4 regions of the Arthrobacter sp. SPT-J7 genome follow, and region 2 is predicted to be linked to each of the others. Evidence: riboswitches for the same ligand, from Rfam matches in the RefSeq annotation. Region 2 holds a riboswitch; each other region holds the start of a gene.
What was found. Region 2 has a riboswitch for thiamine pyrophosphate ahead of AC5RWX_RS24375 (FAD-dependent oxidoreductase). Riboswitches for the same ligand answer to the same signal wherever they lie in the genome.

Region 1 (7,295 bases), on a different contig from region 2:
GATCAGCCGTCGGCTGCGCTGCTCCAGTTCGTCCAGCAGGTCCGCGGTGACCCAGTCGCCGGCGTGGAACACCACGTCGGCCGCGCCTATCGCATCCCACACCTGCTTGGGGAGCCGGCGGGCACGCTTTGGCACGTGGGTGTCCGCGAGGAACAGAATCTTGCTGGCCATACCGGAATCCTTGCATACCCGCTCAGAATCCGAAGGCCATTCGCAGCCCCAGCGCCAGCATGACCACCGCGATCAGTCCGTCCAGGATCCGCCAGGAGCCGGGCCGTGCGAAGAAGGGGCGGAGCAGCCTGGCGCCGAATCCGAGCGCACTGAACCAGGCGATGCTGCCCAGCACGGCGCCGAGGCCGAAATACCAGCGCAGTTCGGGGCCCTGGGTGTTGGCGATGGAACCGAGCAGCAGGACCGTATCGAGGTAGACGTGCGGGTTCAGCCAGGTCAGCGCCAAGGCGGTGGCGGCCACGGAGGCTAGCCCGCCGCCGCGCTGGTTCTCCGAGGCGGTGAGCGCGCCCGGCTTGATCGCCCGTTTGGCGGCGAAGACGGCATATGCCAGCAGGAAGACGGCCCCGCCCAGCCGAATGATGTCCACCACCGCGGGCGCGGCCTGGATCACTGCGCCGATTCCGGCGATTCCGGCTGTGATCAGCACCGCGTCCGAGACCGCGCAGATGAGGACGACGACACCGATGTGCTCGCCCCGGATCCCTTGGCGCAGCACGAAGGCATTCTGCGCCCCTATCGCGATGATCAGGGCCAACCCGGTCCCCAGGCCCAGCAAAACGGTGGGGGCAATAGCGGTAGTCACAACAGTCGACGCTATCCGAGCCGCAGACACCAGTACAGCTAAAGAAACTACAGTTACGTAAGCTGAGCTTATGCAGCCGTTCCAACTCGATCATCTGGCGACCTTCGCCGTCGTCATCGAGGAAGGCAGCTTTGATGCCGCCTCTCGCGTACTGCACGTGACTCCCTCCGCCGTTTCGCAGCGGATCAAGGCCATGGAGCAGACGGCCGGGCAGGTCCTGCTGCAACGCACTACGCCGGTGCAGCCGACCGCTGCCGGCGATGTGGTCCTCCGGCTGGCGCGGCAGGTGCGGGTCCTGCAGGCCGATGCCCAGCGCGAACTCGGCGGCAGCATGACCGGGCTGGCCCTGCCGCTGGTGGTCAACGCGGATTCGCTCGCCACCTGGTTCCTGGGGGCGCTGGCCCGGATGCCGCGCGATCGTGGCGTGTTCTTTGAGGTGCACCGTGAAGACGAGCAGCATTCGACCTCGCTGCTGCGGTCGGGTCGTGTCACCGCGGCGGTGACTGCCACGCCGGAACCAGTCCAGGGCTGTTCCGTGGAAGCCCTCGGCTCGCTCCGGTACCGGGCGGTGGCCAGCAGCGACTATCTGGCGCACTGGCGGCCCAACGGGACGCCGGACGACGACCTGGCCTGGCTGGGTGAGGCGCCGGTGCTGGACTTCGACCGCAAGGACGACCTGCAGGAGCGCTTCTACCGGACGGTGACCGGCGCCGGCCTGTCCGCGCCCCGCCACTACATGCCGGCGTCCGGGGAGTTTGCGGCCGCCGTCCGGCTGGGTATCGGCTGGGCCCTGCTGCCGGAACAGCAGTGCCTGGCGGACCTCCGCCGCGGCACGTTGCATGAGCTGGCCCCGGACCTGCCGGTGGACGTGCCGCTCTACTGGCAGCGCTGGAAAATCAGCTCACCGATCCTTGATGAACTCTCCGCCTGCGTGCGGCAAACCGCGGAGGAACAACTGCGCCAGCCGTAGCAGCACCGCCACGCAGGAGCGCTCCGTGCGGTGCTTCCGCCCGTCACCAAGGCCCGAACATCCGTGCCCGACGCCTAAGGTGGAGGGAAGAATCTGACGAAGGGGCATGATGCAAGACCGCATTCGCAATGCCCGCATGCTCGAGCGCGTAATGTCCGCCGAGCAGGCGGCCGAACTGATCAAACCCGGCATGACGGTGGCCATGAGCGGCTTCACCGGGGCCGGCTACCCGAAGGCCGTGCCGCAGGCGCTGGCGGCGCGGATGGAATCCGCCCACGCAGCGGGTGAGCAGTTTAAGATCCGCGTTCTGACCGGGGCATCGACCGCCCCTGAGCTCGACGGCGCGCTGGCCAAGGTGGACGGGATGGAGTTGCGCTTGCCCTATCAGTCCGACCCAGCACTGCGCGAGCGCATCAACGCCGGGGAATTGGACTACATCGACATCCACCTCAGCCACGTCGCCCAGCACACCTGGTTCGGGTTCTTCGGCGACGTAGACCTCGCCGTCGTCGAAGTGGTCGGCATGCTGGAAGACGGCCGGCTGATCCCGTCGTCCTCGGTGGGCAACAACAAGACCTGGTTGGAGCAGGCGGACAAGGTCATTGTGGAGGTCAACAGCGCGCAGCCCGCCGAACTGGAGGGCATGCACGACGTCTACTACGGCACCGCACTGCCGCCGAACCGGAAACCAATCCAGCTGCTGCATCCGGATGACCGGATCGGCGACCCATATCTGCAGGTGGACCCGGACAAGATCGTGGCGATCGTGCACACGGACGCCCCTGACCGCAACTCCCCGTTCAACCCGCCGGACGAGACCTCGCAGCAAATCGCCGGCCACCTACTGGACTTTTTGGACCAGGAGGTCCAGCGCGGCCGCCTGACGGACAAGCTGCTGCCGCTGCAGTCCGGCGTCGGCAATATCCCCAATGCGGTGCTGGAAGGCTTGGCCGCCGGCGGCTACCGCGGCCTGACCGCGTACACCGAGGTCATCCAGGACGGCATGCTGAAGCTGATCAAGGACGGCGTGCTGCGGATGGCGTCGGCCACGTCCTTCTCGCTCAGCCAGGCCGGGGTGGAGGAGTTCAACGCCCACGTCGATTACTACCGCGAGCGCATCATCCTGCGCACCCAGGAGATCTCCAACCACCCGGAGCTGATCCGCCGGCTGGGCTGCATTGCGCTCAACGGCATGATCGAGGCGGACATCTACGGCAACATCAACTCCACCCACATTGCCGGCACCAAGGTGATGAACGGCATCGGCGGCTCCGGCGACTTCGCCCGGAACGGCTACCTGTCCGTGTTCATGTCGCCGAGCACGGCCAAGGGCGGAAAAATCTCCAGCATCGTGCCGATGGCCAGTCACGTGGACCACACCGAGCACGACACCATGATTGTGGTGACCGAACAGGGCCTAGCCGACCTGCGCGGTCTGGCCCCGAAGCAGCGCGCGCGCAAGATTATCGACACCTGCGTGCATCCGGACTACCGGCCGATGCTGCAGGACTACTTCGACCGCGCCTGCAGGGACAGCTTTGCCAAGCACACCCCGCACCTGCTCGGCGAGGCCTTGTCCTGGCACCAGCGCTTCGTGGAGACGGGAAGCATGCGCCCCTAACTCCCGCCGCCCGGCCCGGCAGCAGCCGGGCCTGGCCGCGGCCGTCTACCGGAGTGTGACGTCGTCGTACTGGCGTCCTTTCGCCACCTGGCGAACCTGCCGGTAGGCTGCTGGCTTGTACACGGGAGTCCGGTGAGCCGGGCTGAGAGGAAACTTCTCAAGTTTCGACCGTTGAACCTGATCTGGATCATGCCAGCGCAGGGAGCAACCCTCACACCCGTGCCCTGTCCACACCACAGAAGGGCGCGACCATGCGAGCACCTGACGCTGCCGCCACGGCAGCAAACCATCCCTCCCCCGGCAACACCGGAACCTCCTTCACCGCCACGCCGCGCGAATTCGGCGTCGGGGCCAGACTGACCTTGGCGGTGATGGCCGATGACTACGTCGACGTCATCCTGGCGGCGCTGCGGCAGGCCGACGCCACCGGGCTCGAGGTCCAGACCGGGAAAGTCAGCACCTACGTCTCCGGCGCCGAACAGGACGTGCTGCGCTATCTGAGCCAGGTGATTGCCGCGGCCGGCCGCAGCGGAGCGCACGTGGCGGCCGCGGTCCAGCTGTCCCGGGGCTGCCCGGGCGGCGTCAGCTGCGAGATCCCCGAGGGCGGCGCGGCGCTGTACTCGGAGATCCCGCAACTGGAACCGACCGGCATCCAGGCGGCGGCAGACTGGGCGATCTACCCGCTCGCCGACGGCGGAACCGGCAGCGCTGCAGCGGATCACATGCGCGACATCTACGCCGCCATCGACTACGCCAAGTCCACCGGCGTGATCGTGACCGAAGACCACTACGTCACCCGGCTGGACGGAGACGTCGCCCAGGTCCTGCAGACCATCGCCGCGGGATGGGTCCTGATCGGGCGCACCGTCCAGCACGTCGTCACGCATGCGACCTTGTCCATCAACAGCCCCAGCGCGTCCTGACGCTGGCCGGAAGGAATCTACATGTCAACCTCATCTAGCCCTGCCCGCACACGGTCTTCCTGGAGCCTCAAGGACCTGGTCCTGCTGGTGGTCCTCGGCGTCGTCTTCGGTTTCCTCTACTGGGTCTTTGTGCAGGCCTGGACTGCCCTGTCGATCCTGATGGGACCGGCCGGCGACCTCTCGCAGCACTTCCTTGCCGGCAGCTGGCTGTTGGTCGCGCCGATCGCCATTGCTATCGTCCAGCGTCCGTTTGCCGGCGTCATCGCCGAGGTGCTGGCCTCGGTGATCGAGGTCGTCTTCCTGGGCTCGGCGGTGGGCCCGATGCTGTTCATCGCGGCGGCCATCCAAGGCATCGGCAGCGAAATCCCGTTCGCGGCCACCCGCTACCGTTCGTACGGCTGGGCCACATATGCCTTGTCCGGCCTGCTCGGTGCCGGCCTGGTCTTCTTCTATTCGGCCTTCCGCTCCGGCTGGTACGGCCAGGACCTGTTTTTCACCCGCCTGGTCATCCACCTGATTTCCGGCGTGGTGCTCGGCGGCCTGTTGGCCAAGCTGATTGTCGACGCCCTCGCGAAGACGGGCGTGGTGGACAACTTCGCGATCGGGTGCGCGCGTCTGGGCAAGGCCAATGCCCGCTGAACCTGCCCTGCTGCTCGACGACGTCTCCGTTGAGTTTCCCCGGCGGGAGTCCGCGGTGCTGCGCGGCGTCGGGCTGCGGCTGGAGCCCGACGAGCACCTGATCGTGTTCGGGGCCTCGGGGTCCGGAAAGTCCACGCTGCTGCAGGCGATCACCGGGGTGGTTCCGCACACGGTGCTGTCCACGCTCACGGGCCGCGTGTCGGTGAGCGGGACGGCCACCACCGATGCGTCGGTCGTCGAACTCTCGCGCGATGTCGGCGTCCTCGCCCAAGACCCCTCCTCCGGCGTCTGCCTGCCGGACGTGGAACAGGAACTGGCTCTTCCGCTGGAGAACCGCGCCGTGCCTCCGGGGCAGATATCGGCACGCATCGACCGCGCCCTCGCGGCGGTCGATGCGGCCGGTCTGCGGCAACGACAGACGGGCCGGCTTTCCGGCGGAGAGAGCCAGCGCGTGGCGCTGGCAGCCAGCCTGATCGCCGAACCGGCGATCCTGCTGCTCGATGAGCCGACCTCCATGCTCGACCCGGCCGGCCTCGCTGCCGTGCGGCAGGCGATCGACGCTGCCACAGCAGCCTACTGCCCGGCCGTCGTGCTGGTCGAGCACAGGCTCGACGACTACGCCGGACGCGCAGGAATTGCCGGGCTGCCCGGCCGGGCGATCGTGCTCGGTGACGAGGGCCAGGTCCTGGCGGACGGCGCGACCACGGAGGTGCTGGCAGACAGCGCCGGACAGCTCAATGCCCGCGGATGCTGGCTGCCGCTGGGAACGGAACTGTTGGCGGTCACCGGATTGACCGGAGGTCTGGACGCGCCCGGCGTACGCTCCGCTCTCCGCGACTTGGCGGCACCGAACGACGGCGGCACTCCAGTTGCGCCCTGCGCCGGCGGCACGGTCCTATCTGCACAGAATGTCTGCGTCGCGCGCGGCAGCGAACCGAAGAAGCGCCGTTCCCGGCGTGCGCCAGTGGCGGAACCGGCGATCCTCGACAACGTGAACGTCGAGCTCAGGCGCGGGGAGATCACGGCCCTGCTGGGAGCGAACGGAGCGGGCAAGACATCGTTGCTGCTCACCCTGGCGGGACTCCTTCCGCCCGCCGAAGGAACGGTGCTCGGACCCCGCCCCGGCATGGTGTTCCAGAACCCCGAACACCAGTTCGTGGCCCACACCGTCGCAGAGGAAGTCCGGCACGGGCTGCCCGATGCCCCGGACGACTTCTTCGCAAACCTGTTGGACCAGCACCGGCTCACCCATCTGGCCGGCCAGAGCCCTTTCCGGCTGTCCGGCGGCGAAAAGCGCCGCCTCAGCGTTGCCGCCATGCTGGCCCATGACCGGCCTGCGTTACTGGCGGACGAGCCGACCTTCGGCCTGGACCGGAGGGACACGATTGCCACCGCCGCCGCGTTCAGGCAGGCGGCGGCCGCCGGCCGCGCCGTCCTCTTCTCCAGCCACGACCTGCGTACCGCTGCCGCCCTGGCCCACCGCGCCGTCGTCATCGCAGAGCGCACCGTGATTGCCGACGGAGCCATCTTCGACGTGCTGCGCGACCCGGACGTTTTGGGACGGGCCGGCCTGACGCTGCCGCCGCTGCTCGACTGGCTGTTCGCCGAGTTCGATTCGGCAGACGCCATCCGCCGCGTCCTCAGCGGGCTGGATGCGGCAGTTTCCGCTGGGGCCTGCGCGCAACCGCTGCCCGGGACCCGAGCATGACCGCCGCAGTCCCCGCGGGACCGGTCGCCGCTTTCGGCAGCGTCCTCGCCCGGCGCAATCCCACGGTCAAGCTCGCGCTGTTGTTTATCGTTTCGCTGGCGCTGGTCTTCATTTTCGATCCGGTCACGCCGGCCGTCCTCTACGTCATGGCGCTGGCCGCCATCGGTGCCTCTACGCGGCTGCCGGTCAAAACCATGGCACTGGGGCACGTACCCTTCCTCGCCTTCGGCCTGGGGATCTTCTTGGTCAACACGCTTAGCCGCCCCGGCCAGATCCTCTGGGAGGCCGGCCCCCTGCGGGTCACCGTCGAGGGACTGTCGGTGGGTGGTTCGCTGGCCCTGCGGACGCTGGTGATCGGCGTTCTCGCCATTGGCTTCATCGCTTCCACCGACGGCGTGGCGCTGATGGGAAGCCTGCATCAACATGCAAGGCTCGGCTCCCGGATCACCTACGCCGTGCTGGCCGGTTACCGGATGCTGCAGGAGATGCCGCGGGAGTGGCAGACCATCCGGCAGGCCCACGCCGTCCGGGCACCGCTCCGCCCGGACGGCACCCTGCCCGGCGGCCTCTCCGCCTACGGCCGTGCCGCCTTTGCCCTGCTCGTCGTCTCCGTGCGCAAG
Region 2 (7,295 bases):
ATCCGGATGTCAGCTCACGGCTCGAGACCTTCAACCGGACCTTCGCGGATGCTATTGCACGCGTGATCGCTGAGGACACCAAACTTCCCCATCTGGAGGCAGAGCTCCTGGGCCGCGGGCTCGCCGGGATGGCGCAGGTCAGCGCGCGGTACTGGCTCGAAACCGACGGGAACCTGGACCTCCATGTGGCCAGCGACCTCATCTACCGTTTAGCTTGGCGCGGAATCTCTCGCTTCCCCAAAGAGTCCTAGACTACAAATAAGACATAACCCGAGTAACGTGAACCGGCTGGGAGGCCCCCTGTGGAAATTAAGATCGGCGTGCAGAATGTTGGCCGCGAAATCGTCCTGGAATCAGTCCAGGACGCAGACTCCGTAGCCAAGGTTGTAGAGGAAGCCATCACCACCGGCAGCGAACTGCGACTGAAGGATGACAAGGGGCGCCTGATCATTGTTCCCGGCAAGGCCCTGGCCTACGTCGAAATCGGCGCCGAGGAACAGCGCCGCGTAGGGTTCGGCCAGTTCTAGCCCCGTGCCCCGCAAAGGGGCATGCACTCCAAGGAGAAACATGCTTTCGCTGACGATTGTGGTGCTGGTGACAGCGGCCGCAGGTTTCATCGTCTGGGCCAACGACAAGCGGCACACGAAATACGGCGCCGTCCTGCCGGCCGGCGTTGCCGTGGGGGTGGGAGCTGCCACCTGGATCATCCTTATAGCTTCGGGCTTCGGCTACCTGCCGGGCATGACCTGGGTACCCTGGGTCCTGCCCATGGTGTTGGGCTCAGCAGCGGCGGTTGCAGTGGTCCTTTACTTGGGCCGCACGAGGGCCAGGCATGATCTGGAACGGCTTACTGCCGCGCTGAAGCTTTAGCCGGGAACCACGGCCCCTAACCAGAACCACGCGCCCGGCATTCAAGCACGGCTGTGACCACTGCCTTTCGGGCAGTGGTCACAGCTGTTTAAGCGGCAGCGGGGTGCTTCGCAGGCTCCGCAACTGCGCGGACCGCGGCGGCGGCTTCACTTACTGCCTCGGCCGCGCCCACGTCGCGTGCAGTGACTTCTCCTCCGGCGTCATGCGAGGTGTACAGGAGGAAAACCCGGTTGTACCGCCAGTCCAGGTCCGGGTGATGGTTCTGTTCCTCGGCAAGGCGCCCTACGGCGGCAATCAGCTCAAGTGCGGCAGCCGCGGTCGGCATCTTGTACACGGTCACCAAGGCACCTTGGCTGTACCGCCAGTCGGTCAGGACGGCCAGTGCGTCCTCGAGCCGCTCGGGCGAAAGAATGTCCTTGCCGGCCATGACTGCTCCTCGCCTCGGCTGGCTTCCACGGCACCGGGAGCGGGCTACAGGAACTCTGCCCGGCCCTCCATGGCCGACGACGCCAGTGCATGTTCGCGGCGCGGGATCCTGCCCGCCGCTTTCGCCAGCCTACCGGCGATGACCGCATGTTTGAAGGCCTCCCCCATCAGGGCAGGATTCTGCGCCCGGGTTACCGCCGTCGCCAGCAGCACGGCGTCGCACCCCAGCTCCATGGCCAGCGCCGCATCCGAGGCGGTACCGATGCCGGCGTCCAGAACCACCGGAACCGAAGCGCGGGAAACGATCAGTTCAATGTTGTGCGGGTTCAGGATGCCCAGTCCCGTGCCGATCGGCGCCCCGAGCGGCATGACTGCGGTGGCCCCGAGGTTCTCAAGCCGCAGCGCGAGGACGGGATCATCGTTGGTGTAGGCAAAAACCTTGAAGCCCTTGTTGACGAGTTGTTCCGTGGCGTCCACCAGTTCGACGGCGTCCGGCAGCAACGTCTGCTCGTCAGCGATGACCTCCAGCTTCACCCAGTCGGTTTCCAGTGCCTCCCGGGCCAGTTCGGCCGTCAGCACGGCGTCCCGGGCGGTGAAGCAGCCTGCGGTGTTGGGCAGCACCCGGATGCCGTGGTTTACGAGCAACTGGAAGAGCGAGCCCGTCTCAGCGGTGGAGTACCGCCGCATGGCCACCGTGGTCAATCCGGTGCCGGAGGCCAGGAGGGCAGCCCCAAGGCCGTCAAGGCTGGGCGCTCCGCCAGTGCCCATGATGAGCCGGGATGTCAGCGTGACACCGTCAATGACCAGCGGATCGTCATAGCCCGCCACACGTGGAGTGGTGTTGGTTTCGGTCATGGTCTCAACCTCCCTGGACTGCCGTGACGAGTTCGACCTCGTCGCCGTCCGCGAGCGCGGTGGTAAACCACTGGCTGCGCGGTACAACCCCGGAATTGTGGGCCACGGCCACACCAAGCTTTTGGCCGTCCGTTGCCTGGCCGTTTTCGGCCAGGGGGCGGCCGGTGACCTGGCTGACGAGCACGGTGATGGAGGCACCCTCAGGCACAAAGTGCCGGGTTCCGTTCAAGGTGATGTTCATGCGGTTTCCTTTGTGGGCGATGTGTGGCTGAAGTGGTTGGATGCTGAACCGGTGGTTAGGCGGGCGCCCGCCTTGGTGGAAAAGCGGCCCGGGCTGAAGGCCGCCCATCGGGGGTCCTCGCGGCCGTCCAGAAGGTCCCGGCAGACGGCGGCTGCGGCCGGTGTCAGCAGGACGCCATGACGGAAAAACCCCGTGGCGATGATCAAGCCGGAAACGTACCCGTGCTCCCCGTTGGCCGCTGCCTCCGGGGCGGGAACCCGTCCCAGCAGGGGCGCGTTGTCGGGCGTTCCGGGACGGGCGCGGGCGGTGCATTCCAGCAGTTCGAGTTCGGCGACGGCGGGAACCAGTACCTGCGCGTCGCGGAGGAGCTGGTACACACCCCCGGCGGAAACGGCGTCCGCCCCGGACAGCGCATCCTCACGCTGGGTTGCCCCGATCACCACCGTGCCGTCCCTGCGGGGAACAATGTAGACCGGAACGCCATGCACCAGTCCACGCACGGTGGACGTCACCAGGGGCTGCAGATGCCGGGGCACTGCGAGGCGCAGGATGTCCCCGTAGACAGGCCGCAACGGCAGGAGCAGCTCATCGGGCAATCCTGCAAGAGCTGCTGCGTGCAGCCCGTTCGCCACCACCGTTTCGGCCGCCAGCACGGTTCCCCCGTCCGCCAGGCGCACGCCGGCAACAGCTCCGTCCTGCCACAGCAGTCCGGCTGCCTTGCCCGGTACCGCATACCCGCCGACGGCGCCGGGTGCTGCACTGCCCCACCCTGCGGCTGCAAACCTGTTCCCGCCGCCGTCATTCGTACCATGGCCAGCCAAGGCGGCCTGCAGGCAGTCAACCAACAGCCTTGGATCCACCTGGTGGTCGGCCGGCGTGTCCAGGGCGCAGGCGATCCCCGGGCTGAGCAGGGGTTCCCGTTCTCGCGCACCCCGGACGGTAAGCGGCTCTACGGAAAGGCCACTGGCCTGCTGGACGGCGCGCAGGTCCATCAGGGCGCGGCGGTCGGCGGCGTCGGCACCCACGGCGAGGGTCGGCGTCGTGATGTATCCCGGATCTGCTCCCGACGCTGCGGTAAGGCCGGCCGCAAAAGCCGGCCAGCGGGCCGAGGCATCCAGCATGAATTCCAGGAGATCCTCCTCCTGGTAGTGCAGCTCGCTCACCGGGGCAAGCATGCCGGCGGCGGCCCAGCTGGCCCCCGAACCCGGCGCGTCGTCGATCACCACCACGGAACGGCCGGAGCGCTTCGCCTCCCACGCGATGCCGTGGCCGATCACTCCGCCGCCGATCACCGCCAGATCAGCATGGATGGTGTTGTCCGCGTCAACGGTCAAGTGCTCTGATGGTGCACCCATGTGTCTCCTTCCCTACGCCGGTATTAGCCGGATCAGGTCAAGCGGTCGGCTCTGACGCCCTCTCAGCCCGGCGCTTTGTGACAGCTGCCGCGGGCTCCCGCAGTACGAGGCCAGTGTAGAGGAACTAGGCTTTCCCCCATGAATGTGTCCCAAACCCCTGCCGCCGGCACCGATGTCCTCAGCAGCGCCAAGATCAGCAACGGCGTCAACGCCGCCCGCCTCTACCTCTGCACCGACGCCCGCAGGGGCCGCGGTGACTTCGACCAGTTCGTGGACACAGCCTTCGCCGGCGGCGTGGACATCATCCAGCTGCGGGACAAGGCCATTGAGGCAGCAGAGGAGCTGGAACTCCTGGCAGTGCTCAAGGAAGCGGCAGAGCGGCACGGCCGGCTCTGGGCTGTCAACGACCGGGCCGACATCGCGGTGCTGTCCGGGGCACCCGTCTTCCACATCGGCCAAAAGGACCTCCCTTTGGACGCTGCACGCACCCTGCTCAATGGCAACGCCGCCATTGGCCTGTCCAGCCACACCCCGGACCAGGTGGACGCGGCCCTCGGTGCGGCCGCCGGCCCCGCCGGTCTGGACTACTTCTGCGTGGGTCCGGTGTGGGCAACCCCCACCAAACCGGGGCGGGCAGCTGTGGGACTGGAGCTGGTGAAGTATGCCGCCAAAGCTGCGCGGCTGGCGGAGCAGGAAGGACAGGACGACGGCGGTGTTCCCTGGTTCGCGATCGGCGGCATTGACCACGGCAATGTGGAGCAGGTGGTGGACGCAGGCGCACGCAGGATTGTGGTGGTCCGGGCGATCACGGAGGCCAGCGACCCCGCAGCCGCCGCCGCTGCACTGCTCGCCGTCCTGGATGCCCCCAAATCCTGATACCGCCGGCCCCTCATGTCCCCGGCCAGGGAGACTGCGGCCACTGAAGCGGGACGCTGCCAAACGCCGCTCCGGGCCCGGATGCCTGCATAAAGGCGCTGATTCCGGCTAGGCTGATTTTCGTGTCACACCATCGGCTGGCCCCCAACGTCCACGAGCACAACAACGCGCTTGAGGAAGCGCTGAGTGCCCTGAGGACGGAGCTGGAGCTGCCGGGCGCCTACCCTGAGGACGCAGTGGCTGATGCGAAGGCGGCAGTTGAATGCCTGGAGTTCCCTGCTTACGACCTCACCGGCGTCGAATTCATCACAATTGATCCGGCCTCGTCCACCGACCTGGACCAGGCACTGTTCATCGAAGCCGACGGCGACGGCTACCACGTGCTGTACGCCATCGCCGATGTGCCGGCATTTGTGACCCCCGGCGGCCCCCTGGACGCGGAAACACGCCGCCGTGGCCAGACGTTCTACGCCCCCGACGGTCGGATCCCGCTGCATCCTGAAGTGATCAGCGAAGAGGCGGGCAGCCTCCTCCCCGGCCAGGACTGTTCTGCGTTCGTCTGGGATTTCCGCCTGGACAGTTCAGCCGAGGTGACGTCCGTGGCCGTGAAGCGGGCCCGGATGCGCAGCCGCGCGAAGCTCAGTTATAAAGGGGTGCAGGCGGAGCTTGACGCCGGCACCGCCTCGCCGGTGCTGCAGCTCCTTAAGGAAGTAGGGCTCAAGCGCGTGGACCTGGAACGGGCCCGCGGCGGCGCCAGCCTGAATATGCCGGAACAGGAGATTGTCCAGCTTCCCGACGGCGGCTACCGCATTGCTGCCGCTCCCCAGCTTCCGGTGGAGGATTGGAACGCACAGATATCCCTCATGACAGGAATGGCAGCCGCCGGCCTCATGCTCGCGGGGAAGGTGGGCATCCTGCGCACCATGCCATCCCCGGACGAGCGCTCCTTGAATCATTTCCGGCTGCAGACAGAGGCCCTTGGCAAGCCCTGGGACGGGGAGGTCAGCTACGGCGAATACCTGCGCAGCCTCGACTCCACCGATCCCCGTCAGCTGGCCATCCTGCACTCAGCCGGCATGCTGTTCCGCGGCGCTGCCTACACAGCCTTTGACGGTTCCGTCCCGGAGGACGCAGTCCAGTCCGCCATTGGCGCCGCCTATGCCCATACCACTGCTCCGCTGCGCCGCCTCGTGGACCGCTTTGTCCTGGTGATCTGCGAGGCCTTGAGTAACGGCGGTGCCGTACCGGCCTGGGCACGGGAGGCACTTCAGTCCCTCCCCGAGATCATGGCCGGGTCCGACCAGCTGGCATCACGGATGGAGCGAATGGCCCTCGATACCGTGGAGGCTGCGCTGCTGGTTAACCACATCGGACAGGAATTCGATGCGATCGTGATTACCGGGTCGAAGCCGCAAAAGGAGAACGGGAAGAACGGCAACGGGAACGGGAAGAACGGCAACGGGAACGGCAGTTCGGGGGTCATCCAGATTGCAGACCCCGCTGTGACCGCCCGCTGCGCGGGGGAACTGGTGTCCGGAACCAAGGTCCGGGTCCGCCTGGTCTCCTCGGATATCGCGACGCGGGAAGTCCATTTCGAACTCGTAGAGTAGTGCCATAGAGGGCCGCCCGGCCGCGGAAGCCGGGATTTGGGCCGCCTGCGGCTAGACTGGAGAAGTAGAAATGGATGCCCGGTCGTTGATTTCCTTAATTTGAAACCAACAAGCCCGCCCCTACGCGATCTTGAGATACACCCGTTGGTCACCAGTGCCAGCATTTAGATAGCCCGCGATCGGCTTCCACTGGAATTGCTTGTGCGCCCAAGCGTGCTCCGGAACAGCCCATCGGCCGGCCCGTTGAGCAGGCAGCGCCACTGCCCAAATGAATAAGGAAACTCCACAGTGAGTGAATTGCATACCCACCAGCTTCTGACCGACGAGTCCGGCACCGAGACCATCGAGCCGGAAGAAACCATCATCTCGGACGAGAAGCCCCACGAGATCGCCGAAAAGTCCTTCGCCGACTACAACGTCCGTGCGGACATCGTGGAATCCCTGGCCGACGCCGGGATCACCCACCCCTTCCCCATCCAGGCCATGACCCTGCCGGTGGCCCTGTCCGGCCACGACATCATCGGCCAGGCCAAGACCGGTACCGGCAAGACCCTCGGCTTCGGCATCCCCGCCCTCCAGCGGGTGGTGGGCCAGGACGACCCCGGCTACGACAAGCTTCCGGTTCCCGGCGCCCCGCAGGCCCTTGTTATCGTACCTACGCGCGAACTCGCCGTGCAGGTGGCCAATGACCTGCAGACGGCGTCGCGCAAACGCAACGCCCGCATCACCACCATCTACGGCGGCCGTGCCTACGAGCCGCAGGTGGAGGCACTGAAGAAGGGCGTGGAGATCGTGGTGGGAACTCCCGGGCGCCTCATCGACCTGTACAAGCAGAAGCACCTGAGCCTGAAGAACGTCAAAATCGTCATCCTGGACGAAGCTGACGAGATGCTGGACCTCGGCTTCCTGCCGGACGTGGAAACCCTCATTGCCGGTACGCCGGCAGTACGACAGACCCTGCTGTTCTCCGCCACCATGCCCGGGCCCGTCATTGCGATGGCCCGCCGCTACATGACGCAGCCCACGCACATCCGCGCCGCAGATCCGGACGACGAGGGCCTC
Region 3 (7,295 bases), on a different contig from region 2:
TGGACAGCGCCAGCGCACCGACGGGATCTCGGTGTTGCTGCTGGACCGCGGCTATGACAGCTCGCTGGCCGAACGAGCCCCGTGGTTGCTGATGGGCGCGAAAACGCTTTCCTATGCGGTCAACATGGCGGCGCTGCGCTACGCCCGCAAGAACGACGCCGACGACGTCATCTTCACGTCCAGCGATGGCCGCGTCCTCGAAGGACCCACCTCCACCGTGCTGATGGCTCGGGTGCGCGATGGCGTTCGGACGTTGGTCACCCCGCTTTTGGAAAGCGGCATCCTGCCGGGCACGTCCCAGGCGGTGCTGTTCAAGGCGGCAGCCGCAGCCGGATGGCAGCTGGGCTACGGCCCGCTGGAACCGGACGACCTCTACGAGGCCGATGCCGTCTGGCTTGTCTCCAGCATCCGACTGCTGGCACCGGTGAAAAGCATCGACGGCAAGGAGATCCCGATGTCGCCGGAGCTGACGGAGGAACTCACCGCGCTGCTGGCCGAAGGCAGCCGGGAGTAGCTGCGGCGCACTCCCGGCGCCGTCCGGGCCCGGGGCCCGAAGCCAGCGGCCCCAGGCTCAAATGAAGATGAAGTTCCAGGTGCCGGCGGCTACAGCGGCCGCGGCCGCAGCGCCCGCAATCAGTACGCCGCCCAGCAGCACCCAAACGTCCACCGTGCTGTAGCTGGACTCACGCGCCCAGGTCCGCTGACCCGCGCCGAAACCGCGCGCCTCCATGGCAACCGCCAGCCGGGTGGCCCGCCGGATGGCCTGCACAATCAGCCCGAACGCCTGGCCCAGGAACGCACCGGCCTTGGCCAAGGGCCGGTTCTCCGCCCCGACCCCCCGAGCACGGCGGGCCAGACCCAGGGTGCGCCATTCCTCCACCAACAGCCCGACCAACCGCATGGCGGCCAGCGCTCCCAACACGAACCGGTGCGGCAGCTTGAGCTTCTGCGCCAGCGCGTCGGCCAGATCGGTCGGGTCGGTGGTCAACAGCAGGAAAATGCCCGGCAGGGCGACGGCGAGCGAGCGCAGGCCAATGGCGACTCCGCCGGCCACCGAGTCCTCGGTGAACACCACCGGCCCGAGCTGGAACAGCACCGCTCCGGTCTTCTCCGCCAACAATGCCGTGGCCCAGGCCCCGGTCGCCGCCGCCGCCAGCAAGGGCCAGCCGCGCTTGAACAGCAGCCACGGGTTCACCCCCAGCACCGGCATCAGCAGCAGCTCGGCCGCCAGCACGACCGACGCGCTGACCCAGTCCACGCTGAGCATGACCACCACGGTGATGACGGCGGCAGCAGCCAGCTTGGACACCGGGTTGGCTCGGCTGAACGGCGAGGCGGTCAGCCGCGGAGTCATCAAGTCCACGCTCATGCTGCCCTCCGAAGCGCCTGCACCGGCTGGACTGCGCCGCCGTCCACGCGCACAGCCGTGCCGCCAAGCGCCGCGGTGAAGTCGGCGTCGTGCGTCACCGACACCACGCTCTTGCCTTCGGCCACCAACTCGGCCAGCAGCGTGACCAGTTCAGCCCAGGTGTTGGCGTCCTGCCCGAAGGTCGGCTCGTCCAGCATCAGGATGTCCGGACTGGTGGCGAGCATGGTGGCCACCGAGAGCCGGCGCTTCTCGCCGCCGGAGAGGGTAAACGGGTTGGCCCGCAGCAGCCGGGTCAGGCGGAGCCGTTCGGCAATGCTGTCCACCAACTGCCGGACCTCCGGCTCGGGCAGCTTCGCCACCCGCCGCGGACCGAACTCCAGTTCGTCGGCCACGGTGCTGGTCAGGAATTGATGTTCCGGTTCTTGGAACACGCTGCCAATCCGGGCCACCAGCTGGGCGGACTTCCATTTCACCGGGGACTGCGCCGCGCCACGGTGCAGCGCCGGGGTCGCGAACAGCCCTCCCCCGGCGGGCGCCAGCAGGCCGCCCAGCGTGAGGGCCAGCGTCGACTTGCCGGCGCCGTTCGGTCCGGTGATGCTCAGCGCGTGTCCGCTGAGCAGGTCCAAGTCCACGCCCCGCAGCACCGGCCCGGTCTTCCGGCTCCGGGCCGCGTCCAATCCCACCGCCTGCAGCAACGGCCCGCCGGCAACCGGGGCCGCGGGCAGCTGGAGCCGCGGCGTATGTCCGGGAACCCAAACACCGGCCGCCACCAGCCGGGCGCGGGTGGCGCTTTCGGCCAGCACCTTGTCCGGCGGGCCGTCTGCCAGCACGCCGCCTCCGGCCGCCAGCACGATCACCCGGTCCACCACGTCCGCCCAGACGGCCACGCGGTGTTCCACCACCACCAAGGTGGCACCGGTCCGGTCCAGCACCCGGGCCACGGCGTCGCGCACTTCGTGCACGCCCTCCGGGTCCAGGTTCGCGGTCGGCTCGTCCAGCAGCAGCAGCCCCGGCCGCATGGCCAGGACCGATGCCAGCGCCAGCCGCTGTTTCTGCCCGCCCGACAGGGCCGCGGTGGGATGGTTTAGCGGCACCTCCAGTCCGACGTCGGCCAGCGCTTCGCGGACCCGGTCCCAGATCTGTCCGCGCGGGACGGAGAGGTTTTCCGCCCCGAAGGCCACCTCGTCGCCCACCCGCGCCAGCACCAGCTGGCTTTCCGGGTCCTGCAGCACCAGCCCGGCCCTGCCGCGGGCTTCCGAGGGACGCAGCCCGGCCACGGTGAGCCGCCCGACTTCCTCGCCTTCCCCGTCGTCGCCGAGCACGCCCGCCATCGCGTGCAGCAGCGTGGACTTCCCGGCGCCGGAGGCACCCAGTAACAGCACCCGTTCACCGGCTGCAATGCTGAAGCTGGCCCCGCTGACCGCCGGATCCTTGCGGCCGGCATGCCGCCAGCCCCATCCCTCGGCGAGGACCGGCACCGGGCCGGACACCGCCGTCGTACTCTGCAGTTTCATGGAACGGCTCAGACGTCTGCCGCGCGGCCCGCCGCGAAGGAGGACAGCACGCCCGTCCTGGCCAGGCCCTTGACCGCCAGCCACGGCAGCAACCCGGCAATCACCACGCCGGACACTGCGGCGAAGCCCACGTAGGCCAACTGCCACTCGGGCGCCCAGAGCATGTTGTAGAGGATGTTCTCGCTGATCGACAGCGCCAGGCCGGCGCCGAGACCGGCCAGCATCGCCACCAGCAGGTTGAATTTCCGGTAGAGGAAGAGCAGGAAGACGACTTCGGCGCCCAGGCCCTGGATCAGGCCGGAAACCAGCACGCTCATGCCGAAGCTGGTGCCCAGCAGGCCGGAGACGATGGCGGCCAGCACCTCGCAGTAGATTGCGGCGCCGGGCTTGCGGATGATCAGCCCGCCCAGCACCCCGGCCATGAGCCATCCGCCGGTGTAGAGGCCGGCGGAGGGCGGGAACGCCACGGTGAGGCTCTCGATCAGCGGCCAAGCCGCGGACCAGGCCCAGAAGATGACGCCGACGGCCACGGCAATCACCGAGGCGACGACGATGTCCACCACTCGCCAGCGATATCGCGGCGTGCGCGAGGGACTGGGCGTGGTGGGTGCATTCGAAACGGTACTCACTTTAATCCTCCTGGGTGCAGGAGGGGAGGGCGGCCCACGCGGCGCGCCCCGAGAACTCGACTCCCTTCGCCGGTACTAACCGGAGCAGGTTCGAGGGTCTGCGGTCTCTCCGCACTCTCAGCGTCCCTCCCGTGTCCGGCGTGTGCCGGTCGGTCGGACGCTCCCCTGTCGTTATAGGTGCTGTCTAGCAGCAGCACCCAGTCTACACTCGGCCGGTCCGGCGGCCCATTCGGCCACCATCCGCGGGAAAACGCGGGAAAATGCACGACGGCGGCGGGACGCGTGGGTGCCGGGCAGTAGGCTGGGAACGGCAGAGCTGATGACACGGGGACGCTGTGCCCCGGAAAGGAGCAGGCATGACCGTTGTACTAAGGCTCTTAGGCACCCTGGTGAGTGTAGGTGCGGGCTTGGCAGCCACCAAGGTGCTGGGCTACGTGTGGAAGAAGGTCACCGGCCGCGACGCGCCTCAGGCCGACGATGACTTGGAAAACAGCCTGCGGTCTGCCGTGATTTTCGCGGTAGTCTCGGGCACGGTTGGCCGGGTAATCCAGGTACTGCTCAAGCGGGCCACCGCCAAGGCAGTCCGGCACTACGAAAAGACCCCGGAACTCGTCTAGAGCGCGTAAGGAACACGCCGGCGGGGACGGGGCTGCAGCCTCGTCCCCGTCGGCTCTCCTGGTCCTTGGGCGGCGCTGGACTTTGTGCGGAACCAGACCCTGTGGGGCACTAGGACTTGTGCGGTCCGGCGGAGTCGTGGTCTTTCCGGACTCGACCAGCCGCCGTCGCCGCACTTCGCCTGTCACCGACCCCGGGGTCCGTGCCGAGTGCAGCAGCGCCGTCCGCAGCGTCTGCGGGCTCGGCCGCAGCAGCGTCCGCCTCGGCCGCGTCGGCCTCGCCGGCGTCCACCGCTGCGGCGTCGAGCTCCGCTTCCGGCTCTTCTTCGGCTGCCGCTTCCACCACCGCGTCGAGGTCGTCCACGCTGAGGATTTCCCTCCGCAAGTGTTTGGTGCGGTATCCGGCGCGGCCCACCATGTGTGCCGAGACCGGCACGGTGAGCAGCTGGAACAGCCATGCGATGAGCAACACGGGCACCGCCGCCCAGCTGCCCAGCTGGAGTCCTAAACCTGTCAGCAGCAGCAGCAAGCCGAACACCTGCGGTTTCGTGGCGGCGTGCATCCGCGACAGCAGGTCCGGGAACCGCAGCAGGCCGATGCCCGCGGCCAAGGACATCACCGAGCCGGTGATCAAGCAGGCGGCGGTGGCAATGTCGAGGATCAGGTCAGTGTTCACGGGGCCGCCCATCGGTGACGAATCGGGCCACGGCCACGGAACCGATGAAGCCGACCAGGCAGATCACCACGACCAGCGTCAGATTATTCATGTGGCCGCCGACGGCCATGTCCGCAATCAGTCCGGCGCAGACTACCGCCAGCAGCACGTCTATGGCCAGCAACCGGTCCAGCAGCGACGGCCCGCGGACCAGTCGGACCAGCGCCAGCACAGCGGACAGGGCCAGAATGACCATGACGACGATTTGGGCAAGCGACATGATTTCCACGTTTACGCTGCTCCTCTTCTGCCGGCACCTTCAGCTTTGACCAGTTCCAGTTCTTCCTTGGTCCCCATCATCCGGATCAGGCCGGCCTCGATGTTCCGCACCTCGGCCTGAAAGTCTTCGGCGGCTTCCTTGGTGGCCACGTCGATCACGTGCAGGTAGAGGGTGGAGGTGGACCGGTCTACGTCCACCACGAAGCTGCCCGGGATCAACGAGATGGCATGTCCAGTGGCCGTCACCAGCAGGTCCGAGTGGCTTCGCAAGCGCACCGCCACCACCGCGTTGCGCAGTTTCGGGCCGGTGGTCAGGGCAAGCCAGAGTACTTCGAAGCTCGCCACCGCCACTTTCCACACGAAGGTCGCGGCGAAGATCACCGCTGCCAGTGGATTGAAGCGCCCGCTGAGTTCGACCGGCGGCAGGTAGAAAAGGTTCACGATGAGCAGAGCGATCAGCAAACCGAAGATCAGATTGCCGGCGCTGAAATCCTGCCACAAAGCGCCCCAGAGGAAGACCAGCCAAGCCAGCAGCGGCAGCTCGATCCAGATGGAAATACGCGGTTTCCTCATTGGCCACCACCTTGCATGGCGCCGTCCCCTAGGACCGCCTCGATATACGGCGTGCGCTGCAGCATCTCCCGTGCCGCCTGGTCGCTCAGTTCGAAGAGCGGGCCGGCGAATACCGTCAGGGCAAGGCCCATCGCCACCAGCCCGATCGTCGGCCAGACCATCGGCATGGGCAGCAGCTGAACGATGCCGCGCCCGGTGAACCGCCCGTGCGGATGGTCCTCCACGTGGCGGGTCGTCCGTACAGCCGACCCGTCGGGCTTGGTTGCCACCAAGACCGGATCCGGGTGCTCGGCATCTTCCGGGCGCCGCCAGAACACGCGGTTCCAGACCCGGGCCAAAGCAAGCAGCGTCAGCAGCGACGTGATCATGCTGCCCGCCACCAGCACCCAGGCGATCGGCGTGCCCAGGTCCACGCCTCCCTGCACCAAGCCGATCTTGCCCAGGAAACCGGAGAACGGCGGGATCCCGGCAAGGTTCATGGCCGGGACGAAGAACAAGATGGCCAGCAACGGCGACAGTTTGGCCAGGCCGCCCAGCCGGTCCATGTTGGTGGTGCCGCCGCGGCGTTCAATCAGCCCGGCCACCAGGAACAGGCTGGTCTGCACGGTGATGTGGTGCGCCACGTAGTAGACCGCGGCCGCCAGGCCCACCACCGAGGACATCGCCAACCCGAACACCATGTAGCCGATGTGGCTCACCAGCGTGAAAGAGAGCATGCGCTTGATGTCGATCTGTGCCACGGCACCCAGGATGCCGACCAGCATGGTCAGCACGGCCACCACCATCAGGAACGTGTTCAGACGGTCCCCCGGGAACAGCAGCGTCTCGGTGCGGATCAGGGCATAGACGCCGACCTTGGTCAGCAGGCCGGCGAACACCGCGGTGACCGGCGCCGGCGCCGTCGGGTAGGAGTCGGGCAGCCAGAAGGACAACGGGAAGACCGCCGCCTTGATGCCGAAGGCCACCAGCAGCATGAGGTGCAGCGTCATTTGCGTCGACGGTTCCAACTCGCCGAGCTTGATCGCCAGGTCCGCCATGTTGATCGTTCCGGTCGCCGCGTAGATCATCGCGATAGACACCAGGAACAGCACTGAGGAGATAACGCTGACGACGACGTACGTCACCCCTGCGCGGATGCGCGGGCTGGTGCCTCCCAAGGTCATCAGCACGTAGCTGGCCGTGAGCAGCATTTCGAAGCCCACATAGAGATTGAACAGGTCGCCGGTCAGGAACGCGTTGGACACACCGGCCACCAGGATCAGGTAGGTGGGGTGGAAGATCGAGACCGGACCTTCTTCATCGCTGTCGGTCATGCCCTGGCCGGAGGCATACAGCAGCACCGCCAGGCTGACGGCGGAGGAGACCACCAGCATCAGCGCGGAAAGCTCATCGACCACCATGGTGATGCCAAACGGCGGAATCCAGCCGCCGATGTTCACGGCCTGGGCTCCGTTGGCCCACGCCGAGGCCAGCATGACGGCCTCCAGTGCCAGCGTCACGGTCAGCGTAATGGCACCGGTACGGCGCTGGGCGTTTGGATGGCGGATCAGGACGAACGCCAAGGCAGCGCCCAGTAGCGGCAGGACTACTGCCAGCGGCGCGATCAGTGCGGCGTTCACTTCTCCCTCTCTATCCGGGCCCTGTTGGTCGCAGGTGTTTCCT
Region 4 (7,295 bases), on a different contig from region 2:
CTCCGAAGATTCATCCAGCAGCGGCCCCAACAGCATGATGACGCTGCGCGTGCGGCGGGCGGCCTCCACGTCCATCGCCGCCAGGTCAAGGACGGCCGGCCTACGGAGCTGGAGATCGGTATCATTGAGCCAGGTGCACTCGACCCCGATGCTGCTGAGCACCTCAACGATGCGGTTGACTTCCTCGATTCGAGCAAGACGGCGAAGAACGGTTGTCCCACGGTTAATGAGGCTGGCGCACAGCAGTGCGACGCCGGCGTTCTTGCTGCTGTTGACGTCGACGGCTCCGGACAGGGTGCGGCCGCCCTCCACGCGAAGGTGCGTCATCTGCGGCTTGCCGACGTTAACGATGCTCCGGCCAAAGATGGTCTCCAGCCTTTGAATCATCTTCAGGCTCAGGTTTTGCTTGCCCTGCTCCATCCGCGCAATGGCGCTCTGGCTGGTTCCCAGTTCGGCAGCCAACTGGCCCTGGGTCCAGCCTTTCTCGCCCCGGGCGTCCCTGAGCATGGCGGCAACGTGTTCCGTAGTTTCCTGCGTCATTCAACGAATATATCATAAATGAGCTAAAGCGCCGACTTGTCGGTCCGAATGGCGACCAGCGGAGAGCGTTTACCCACTACATGCGATAGACATTCACTTGAGGTGGTTATTGACCCTGCCCGCCGAACCGGAGGAAACTGGATAAACCTCTTCCTTCGGCGACGACGGAGGTGCTGAATGCGCTGGAATCGAGGCAGCCAAGCGGCGGCCAAACTGGCCGGCGTGCTGTTCGCAGCCCTGCTCATGGTCCCCGCTTGGGCGGCTTCCGCAGCGCCATCGCCGGGAGAAGGGAAACAGTCAAGACTCGGCAACGACGTCTCATGGCCACAATGTGGCAAGGACCTCCCCACGGGCCAGGCTTTTGCCATCGTCGGCGTCAACAACGGGCTGGCCAATAACACCAATCCATGCCTGGAGGAACAGCTCGAGTGGGCTGCGACCTCGTCCGGCATTACTGCACAGCCTGAGGTGTCCCTTTACGTGAACACCGCCAACCCGGGGAGCAGCGGCTCGTGGTGGCCCTCCAGCAACGAGTACCCCACAGGGTCGGATGTCCATAACCCCTACGGCTCCTGCGAGGAAAAGGACTACGGCAAGGCGTGCGCCTACATGTACGGCTACGCCAAGGCCTGGGATGACGCCTACATCCGCGGAATCAGCAACCCCTCCGACTACGTCTGGTGGCTGGATGTGGAAACCGAAAACTCCTGGTCATCCACAGACAAGGACGCTAACCGCGCAGTCCTGGAGGGCATGACGGATTTCTTCCACAGCATCGATGTGAAAGAAGTTGGGATCTATTCGACCCGCCTTCAGTGGAGCCGGATTGTGGGAACCGAGTGCAGCTCGAGCAACCTGCACTCCCTGCCGAGCTGGCTGGCGGGAGCGCGCACCGTAACCGGAGCCAGAGCCAACTGTTCGGACCGGCCCCTGACCGCAGGCGGTGAAGTTACGCTCACCCAATTCGTGACGAGAAAGTTCGATTACAACTACTCCTGCGGCTGAGCAGCGGACGCGTGAGCCGTCAACTCCCCAGCCACACCATGTTCCACGTGCCCGCCCATACCGCGGCAACACATGCTCCGCCCGCCATCAGCACCCCCGCAGCCAGCACCCAAAAGTCGAGCGCACTGTAGGTGGATTCCCTCGCCCAGGTCCGAGGACCGCCGCCGAAGCCCCGTGCCTCCATGGTGACGGCAAGCCGGGAAGCACGCCGGATAGCCTGAACCAGCAGGCCAAAGCTCTGCCCCAGCGCCGCCTTCAACCGTTGAAGGGCAGTACCGCGGGAGCCTACGCCGCGGGCACGACGGGCCATGCCGATGGTCTGCCACTCCTCGGCCATCAGCCCCACGAGCCGCATGGCGGCCAAGGTCCCCAGCACGAACCGGTGCGGAAGGCGTGCCTTCTGCGCCAGCGCATCGGCCAGGTCAGTCGGATCGGTGCAGCTCATCAGCAGGACCGCCGGCAACGCAATCGCCAGCCCCCGCAGCATGAACCCGACCCCCAGCTCCAGGGAGCCTTCGCTCATGGTCCAGATGCCGACGTCGATAAGCGTCTTTCCGCTGTCCGGCGCCAGGATGGAGGTGCTCCAACCGCCCACTGCGGCGGCCACGATGAGCGGCCAGCCCCGTTGCCACAGCAGGGTCAGGGTGAGGCCTGCCAATGGGAACAGCAGGAACTCAAAGACCAGCGCCACTGACGCGGACACCCAGTCGATGGACAGCGCCAAGACGGCGGTCATCAGGAAGACGGCGGCGAACTTGCTCAGCGGATTGGCACGGGTCAGCAGGGCGTGGTTGCCGCGCAGGTTCAACTCCTGCCTCATTGCACCACCGCCGCAGCAGCCAGCCGCAGTTCCGTTACGCCCAGCGCCGCCGTGAACTCAGCATCATGGGTCACGGACACTACCGCCGTACCCGCATCCAGGAGCTCCGACAGGAAGGATGCCAGCTCAGCCCACGTATTGGCGTCCTGCCCGAAAGTTGGCTCGTCCAGGACCACGACCTGGGGATGCGCGGCCAGGACCGTGGCTACGGAGAGCCGCCGTTTCTCGCCGCCCGAAAGCGTATACGGGTTGGCGTCCACGAGTCCGGTCAGCCGGAGCCGTTCCAGCAGTTCATCCACCCGTTCCTCTCCGTGGCCGAGATGCCGCGGGCCAAACAGCAGTTCGTCCAGTACTTTCCCCGTGACGAACTGGTGCTCAGGCTCCTGGAACACCGTACCCACCCGCTCGATCAGCTGCTCGGCCTTCCACTGGTAAGGGTCAATCCCAGCTCCCCGGCTGAGGGCCAGGGTGGCGGAGACCTTGCCGTCAACCGGTTCCAACAGCCCGGCCATCGTCAGCGCAAATGTCGATTTTCCTGCTCCGTTCGGCCCGGTGACGGCCAGCGCCTGCCCGGCCCTTACCTGCGCGGAAATGTCTTGCTGCACCGGCACCGGCGGCACCTTCCGGAAGCCCTTGCGGCGCACACGTTCACGCGACACCGCCAACTCCTCGGCGGCAAGCAGCAGGCCGCCAGTCCCGGGAGCCGAACCGGCAACACGGGGACGCGTCGGAGGGACGTAGCCGGGCACCCAGACCCCGGCCTCGATCAGCATGCTCCGGGCTTCGCTGAGGACCTGGCCCGGCGTGCCGTCCAGCAGCACAGCGGAATCGGTTGAAGAGCCGGGTTGCAGCACCACAATCCGGTCAACCAGGTCCTTCCACACGGCCACGCGGTGTTCCACCACCACCAACGTTGCCCCGGTTTTGTCGAGGCAGCGGCCCACGGCGTCGCGCACCTCCACTACCCCGGCAGGGTCCAGGTTGGCCGTTGGCTCATCGAGAAGAATCAGCCCCGGCCGCATGGCAAGAATGCCAGCCAACGCAAGGCGCTGCTTCTGCCCGCCGGACAGTGCCGACGTCGGATGGTCCAGCGGCAGGTGGGAAAGCCCGACGTCGTCCAATGCCTCGTGCACACGGGCCCAGATGTCACCGCGGGGCACGGCAAGGTTCTCGGCACCGAAGGCGACATCGTCACCTACGCGCGAGAGAACAACCTGGGTCTCCGGGTCCTGCTGCATCAACCCGGCCCGGCCGCGCTGCTCCCGGGGGGAGGCGCCGTCGATCAGCAGCGAACCGGACTCATCCGAATCGCCCGCCTTGCCGTCGTCGTCATGTTCATCCCCCAGCACCCCAGCCAGCGCGTGAAGGAGCGTGGACTTGCCGGCGCCGGACGGACCCAGCAGGAGCACGCGTTCGCCGGGTTGGATGTCCAGGTCTAGGGCACGGACGGCAGGTTTGGACCGCCCGGCATGCCGCCAGCCCCAGCCTCTGGCAGTGACGGCAGCCGGCCGCGCCACCACCGCAGCGCCGTGGAGGGAAGGAGCGGTCATCAGGAAAAGACGGGCTCCGATGCTGCCTTGCGTGACGCAAAGGAGCTCAGGACGCCGGTCCTTGCCAGGCCGCGGGTGGCGATCCAGGACAGGGCTCCGGCGATCACGGCGCCGGAAATGGCAGTGAAGATGATGTAAGCCAGCTTGTCCCCGCCGGAGTAGGCGATGTTCCAGCCCCAGGGCGCAAAGGAATCGTTCAGGCCGCAGAAAAGACCTGCAGCGGCACCGGCAAGCAGTGATACGGGGAGGTTGAACTTCCGGTACACGAAGATCGCGAAGATGATCTCCGCGCCGAGGCCCTGGACAAACCCGGAGAACAGCACCGAGGCGCCGTACTGCGAGCCCATGAGCAGTTCGCCGGTAGCGGCCACGGTCTCGCAGAACAGTGCGGCGCCCGGCTTGCGGATGATGAGCATACCCAGCACCGCGGGGATCATCCAGCCGCCGGCAATCAAGCCGGTGAGCGGCGGATAAACGGCGTTCATGGGTGCCGAGACTGCGGCTGCGCCTTGGGACCAGGCCCAGAAAATGACCCCGCCGGCGATGGCGATGAGGGCTGCCACCACGATGTCCACGACACGCCAGGACTTGCTGGTGGTCTTCTTGATTGCTGTCGTTGCCATGCGATCCTCCTGAGGAACAGGAGGGGAAAGTGGATACAGCAACCGGCATTGCCGCCGTCGCCGCACACTTCGAGAACTCGACTCCCTTGCGCCGGTACTAACCGGATCAGGTTCGAGGGTCTGCGGCTATCCGCACTCTCAGCGCCCACCTGCGGTCCCTGGCATGGCCAGTAATGCCCGACGGCGGCGCTCCCCTGTCGTTGAATGATTCTGTCGGTAAACAATCGCCCTTGTGGGCGGGGTCCAGTTTACACCGGAAGAGGGGTAGATTGTGGGCCATGGCTGCCAATCTCCCGCATGTGACTGAGTTTGACCCGGATTCCGATGCCATCCAGCAGGAAGGATCCCTGCAATCGCTCATCGCCCGGATTGAAGGCGAAATCAGGGAACTTCAGTTCCCCGGTTTCTCCTTGGACGATGCACTGAACCTGGGGCTGCTGCTCGTGGAGCTGGGCAAGGAGGGGCAGTTTCCCATCGCGATCGACATCACCAAGGGCGAGCAGGTCCTGTTCCATGTGGCGCTGACCGGCGCCACGCCGGACAACGGGCACTGGATCCGCGCCAAGCAGCGCACTGCCGCCAGGTATGAGGTGCCATCCCTCCTGGTGGGGCTGCGCGCGCGGCTCAAGGGCGGACGGATCGAGGACCACGCCTGGTTCGATCAGAGCCGGTATGCTGCCCACGGCGGCTCCTTCCCTGTGTATGTCGCAGGAGTGGGTGCAGTCGCAACAGTGACTGTTTCCGGGCTTCCCCAGGTGCAGGACCACGACCTGGTGGTACAGGCCCTGCGGGAGATCCTTGGGTCCATGCGAACGGACTGACGAGCGGAATGGGCTGACTGCCTTAACCAGCGGGCTATGGACTCCGCCACAGGCCCGGAGTACATTCGAGGCCAGCGGCCGGAGTTCCAACCAGGAGGACGCCATGATCGGTCCTGCAGCTGAAAACCAGGTGCGGGCGGCGGTGGACAAGGCCGTCGAAGAAATGATCTACATCGGTCCGGACCACCCCTACTATCCCCTGCTGGCGGAGCTTGTGTCCGCCGTCGGGAAGGCCTGGCAGCAGGGGTACCAGCACGGCCGACGCGGCGGGCACCAGGCCAACCCCTATGTGTGGAGTACCCCGGACGGATAGTCACCAGCATCGCCAGCCGGGGCTGCCGCACTAGCTGACCGTCCGGAAGATGAGAAGCGTACTTAGCTTTTATTAGTAACCATGCTTACTATGTTGTCTCCCGGCTTTTGAGGAGACAGGACATGACAGTCAGCACCCGGGCCACCGGAGCGAGGACCGGCCTGCAGAAGGCCGCGCTGGCAACGGGCGCCCTTTTCCTCCTGGTGACTGTGCTGGGGTTCATCCCCGGGATCACCACTGATTACGAAGCACTCGGCATGGCCGGGCATGGCTCCGGAGCCATGCTGTTGGGAATTTTCCAGGTGTCCATCCTGCACAACGCCGTACATGCGGCCTTCGGGGCAGCGGGGCTGCTGCTGGCCCGGACCCACCAGCAGGCAAGGAGCTTTCTCATCTACGGGGGCGTTGTCTACCTGGTCCTCTGGCTGTACGGTCTCCTGGTGGGCGATCAAACCCCTGCCAACTTTGTCCCTGTCAACGGCGCCGACAACTGGTTGCACTTGGCCCTGGGCCTGGGCATGATCATCCTGGCTATCCTGCTATCTCCGCGAACCACCCCAAAGAAGCCGCCGCAGGGCGTGATTTGAGCCCCGGCCCAACCGAAACCCGTCACCGTCACCGTCGACGCCCCAGCACCGGCAGCACGGCTGCCACCTAAAGGAGCATCATGAAAATTCCGGAACCCCGAGGCCCCATCAGCAGCGCCGTGTTCAATGCGCTGGCAGGTACCGCCGACACCGGCGACGGCAGCCCGGGCGCCGAAGAGCTGCGCCGCCTGGTCACGGCAGAGCTGGGCACAACCACAGACATCATCGGCGACGACGACGTCCAGCTGGCCCTTTTCTGCCTTTATGAGCTCCACTACTCCGGCCTTGAAGGCGTCAACGACGAGTGGGAGTGGGAGCCGGGCCTCATCCAGGTCCGTCGCCTGCTCGAAAGGCCGTTCGAGGAAGCACTGCGGGCCGCTGCCCAATCAGTGGCCGGGGAGCTGGACGTGCCGCCCGCAGCGGAGATGACCAGTGACGCCGTGGCTGACGTCCTGTTCGGTCTGGCCGGTTCCGACACCGGACCCAGCGTGTCCCGCTACGTGGCCAAGAAGGCGGGCCTCGACCAGCTCAAGGAGTTCCTCATCCACAAATCCGTCTACCAGCTGAAGGAGGCGGACCCCCACACGTGGGCCATTCCCCGGCTCAGCGGACGGCCGAAGGCAGCGCTGGTGGAGATCCAGGCCGACGAGTACGGCGGAGGACGCCCGGAACGCATGCACAGCGCACTCTTTGCCCGCACCATGCGGGGGTTGGGTTTGGACGACGCATACGGCGCGTACGTCGACGCGGTACCTGCCATCTCCCTCGCGGCGGTGAACATGATGTCCCTCTTCGGGCTCAACCGCCGGCTTCGCGGCGCCATCACAGGTCACCTGGCACTCTACGAGATGACTTCGTCCCAGCCCAACCGCCTGTACGGCAACGGCTTCCGGCGGCACGGCTTCGATACCGGGGTGACCCACTATTTCGACGAGCATGTTGAAGCCGACGCCGTCCACGAGCAGATCGCTGGCCGCGACCTTGCGGGTGGACTGGTAGAGGCCGAACCGGAGCTGCTCGGGGACGTCCTGTTGGG

Region 1: linked by a shared signal. The riboswitch ahead of AC5RWX_RS00390 (YkoF family thiamine/hydroxymethylpyrimidine-binding protein) and the one ahead of AC5RWX_RS24375 (FAD-dependent oxidoreductase) in region 2 are both predicted to bind thiamine pyrophosphate.
Region 3: linked by a shared signal. The riboswitch ahead of AC5RWX_RS16200 (ECF transporter S component) and the one ahead of AC5RWX_RS24375 (FAD-dependent oxidoreductase) in region 2 are both predicted to bind thiamine pyrophosphate.
Region 4: linked by a shared signal. The riboswitch ahead of AC5RWX_RS18690 (ECF transporter S component) and the one ahead of AC5RWX_RS24375 (FAD-dependent oxidoreductase) in region 2 are both predicted to bind thiamine pyrophosphate.

What each region holds. Positions count from the first base shown of each region.
Region 1 is NZ_JBNHFF010000001.1:89,794-97,088, reverse strand. It holds gene AC5RWX_RS00410 (metallophosphoesterase family protein) at 1-171, opposite strand, end outside; gene AC5RWX_RS00405 (LysE/ArgO family amino acid transporter) at 194-814, opposite strand; gene AC5RWX_RS00400 (LysR family transcriptional regulator ArgP) at 885-1,784, shown strand; gene scpC (succinyl-CoA:acetate CoA-transferase ScpC) at 1,894-3,405, shown strand; TPP riboswitch at 3,517-3,626, shown strand; gene AC5RWX_RS00390 (YkoF family thiamine/hydroxymethylpyrimidine-binding protein) at 3,657-4,328, shown strand; gene AC5RWX_RS00385 (ECF transporter S component) at 4,350-4,967, shown strand; gene AC5RWX_RS00380 (ABC transporter ATP-binding protein) at 4,957-6,675, shown strand; gene AC5RWX_RS00375 (energy-coupling factor transporter transmembrane component T family protein) at 6,672-7,295, shown strand, end outside.
Region 2 is NZ_JBNHFF010000089.1:1,682-8,976, reverse strand. It holds gene AC5RWX_RS24405 (TetR/AcrR family transcriptional regulator) at 1-251, shown strand, start outside; gene AC5RWX_RS24400 (DUF3107 domain-containing protein) at 303-527, shown strand; gene AC5RWX_RS24395 (hypothetical protein) at 568-870, shown strand; gene AC5RWX_RS24390 (4a-hydroxytetrahydrobiopterin dehydratase) at 959-1,297, opposite strand; gene AC5RWX_RS24385 (thiazole synthase) at 1,342-2,151, opposite strand; gene thiS (sulfur carrier protein ThiS) at 2,156-2,392, opposite strand; gene AC5RWX_RS24375 (FAD-dependent oxidoreductase) at 2,389-3,747, opposite strand; TPP riboswitch at 3,740-3,858, opposite strand; gene thiE (thiamine phosphate synthase) at 3,886-4,623, shown strand; gene AC5RWX_RS24365 (RNB domain-containing ribonuclease) at 4,746-6,233, shown strand; gene AC5RWX_RS24360 (DEAD/DEAH box helicase) at 6,522-7,295, shown strand, end outside.
Region 3 is NZ_JBNHFF010000011.1:82,541-89,835, forward strand. It holds gene AC5RWX_RS16185 (aminodeoxychorismate lyase) at 1-514, shown strand, start outside; gene AC5RWX_RS16190 (energy-coupling factor transporter transmembrane component T family protein) at 572-1,369, opposite strand; gene AC5RWX_RS16195 (ABC transporter ATP-binding protein) at 1,366-2,883, opposite strand; gene AC5RWX_RS16200 (ECF transporter S component) at 2,892-3,512, opposite strand; TPP riboswitch at 3,557-3,689, opposite strand; gene AC5RWX_RS16205 (DUF4235 domain-containing protein) at 3,869-4,129, shown strand; partial or broken gene mnhG (monovalent cation/H(+) antiporter subunit G) at 4,446-4,814, opposite strand; gene AC5RWX_RS16215 (MrpF/PhaF family protein) at 4,792-5,061, opposite strand; gene AC5RWX_RS16220 (Na+/H+ antiporter subunit E) at 5,073-5,633, opposite strand; gene AC5RWX_RS16225 (Na+/H+ antiporter subunit D) at 5,630-7,252, opposite strand; gene AC5RWX_RS16230 (Na(+)/H(+) antiporter subunit C) at 7,249-7,295, opposite strand, start outside.
Region 4 is NZ_JBNHFF010000021.1:2,702-9,996, forward strand. It holds gene AC5RWX_RS18670 (UDP-N-acetylglucosamine 1-carboxyvinyltransferase) at 1-540, opposite strand, end outside; gene AC5RWX_RS18675 (glycoside hydrolase family 25 domain-containing protein) at 718-1,545, shown strand; gene AC5RWX_RS18680 (energy-coupling factor transporter transmembrane component T family protein) at 1,565-2,365, opposite strand; gene AC5RWX_RS18685 (ABC transporter ATP-binding protein) at 2,362-3,915, opposite strand; gene AC5RWX_RS18690 (ECF transporter S component) at 3,915-4,538, opposite strand; TPP riboswitch at 4,604-4,744, opposite strand; gene AC5RWX_RS18695 (heme-degrading domain-containing protein) at 4,817-5,359, shown strand; gene AC5RWX_RS18700 (hypothetical protein) at 5,463-5,672, shown strand; gene AC5RWX_RS18705 (DUF4383 domain-containing protein) at 5,795-6,259, shown strand; gene AC5RWX_RS18710 (iron-containing redox enzyme family protein) at 6,340-7,295, shown strand, end outside.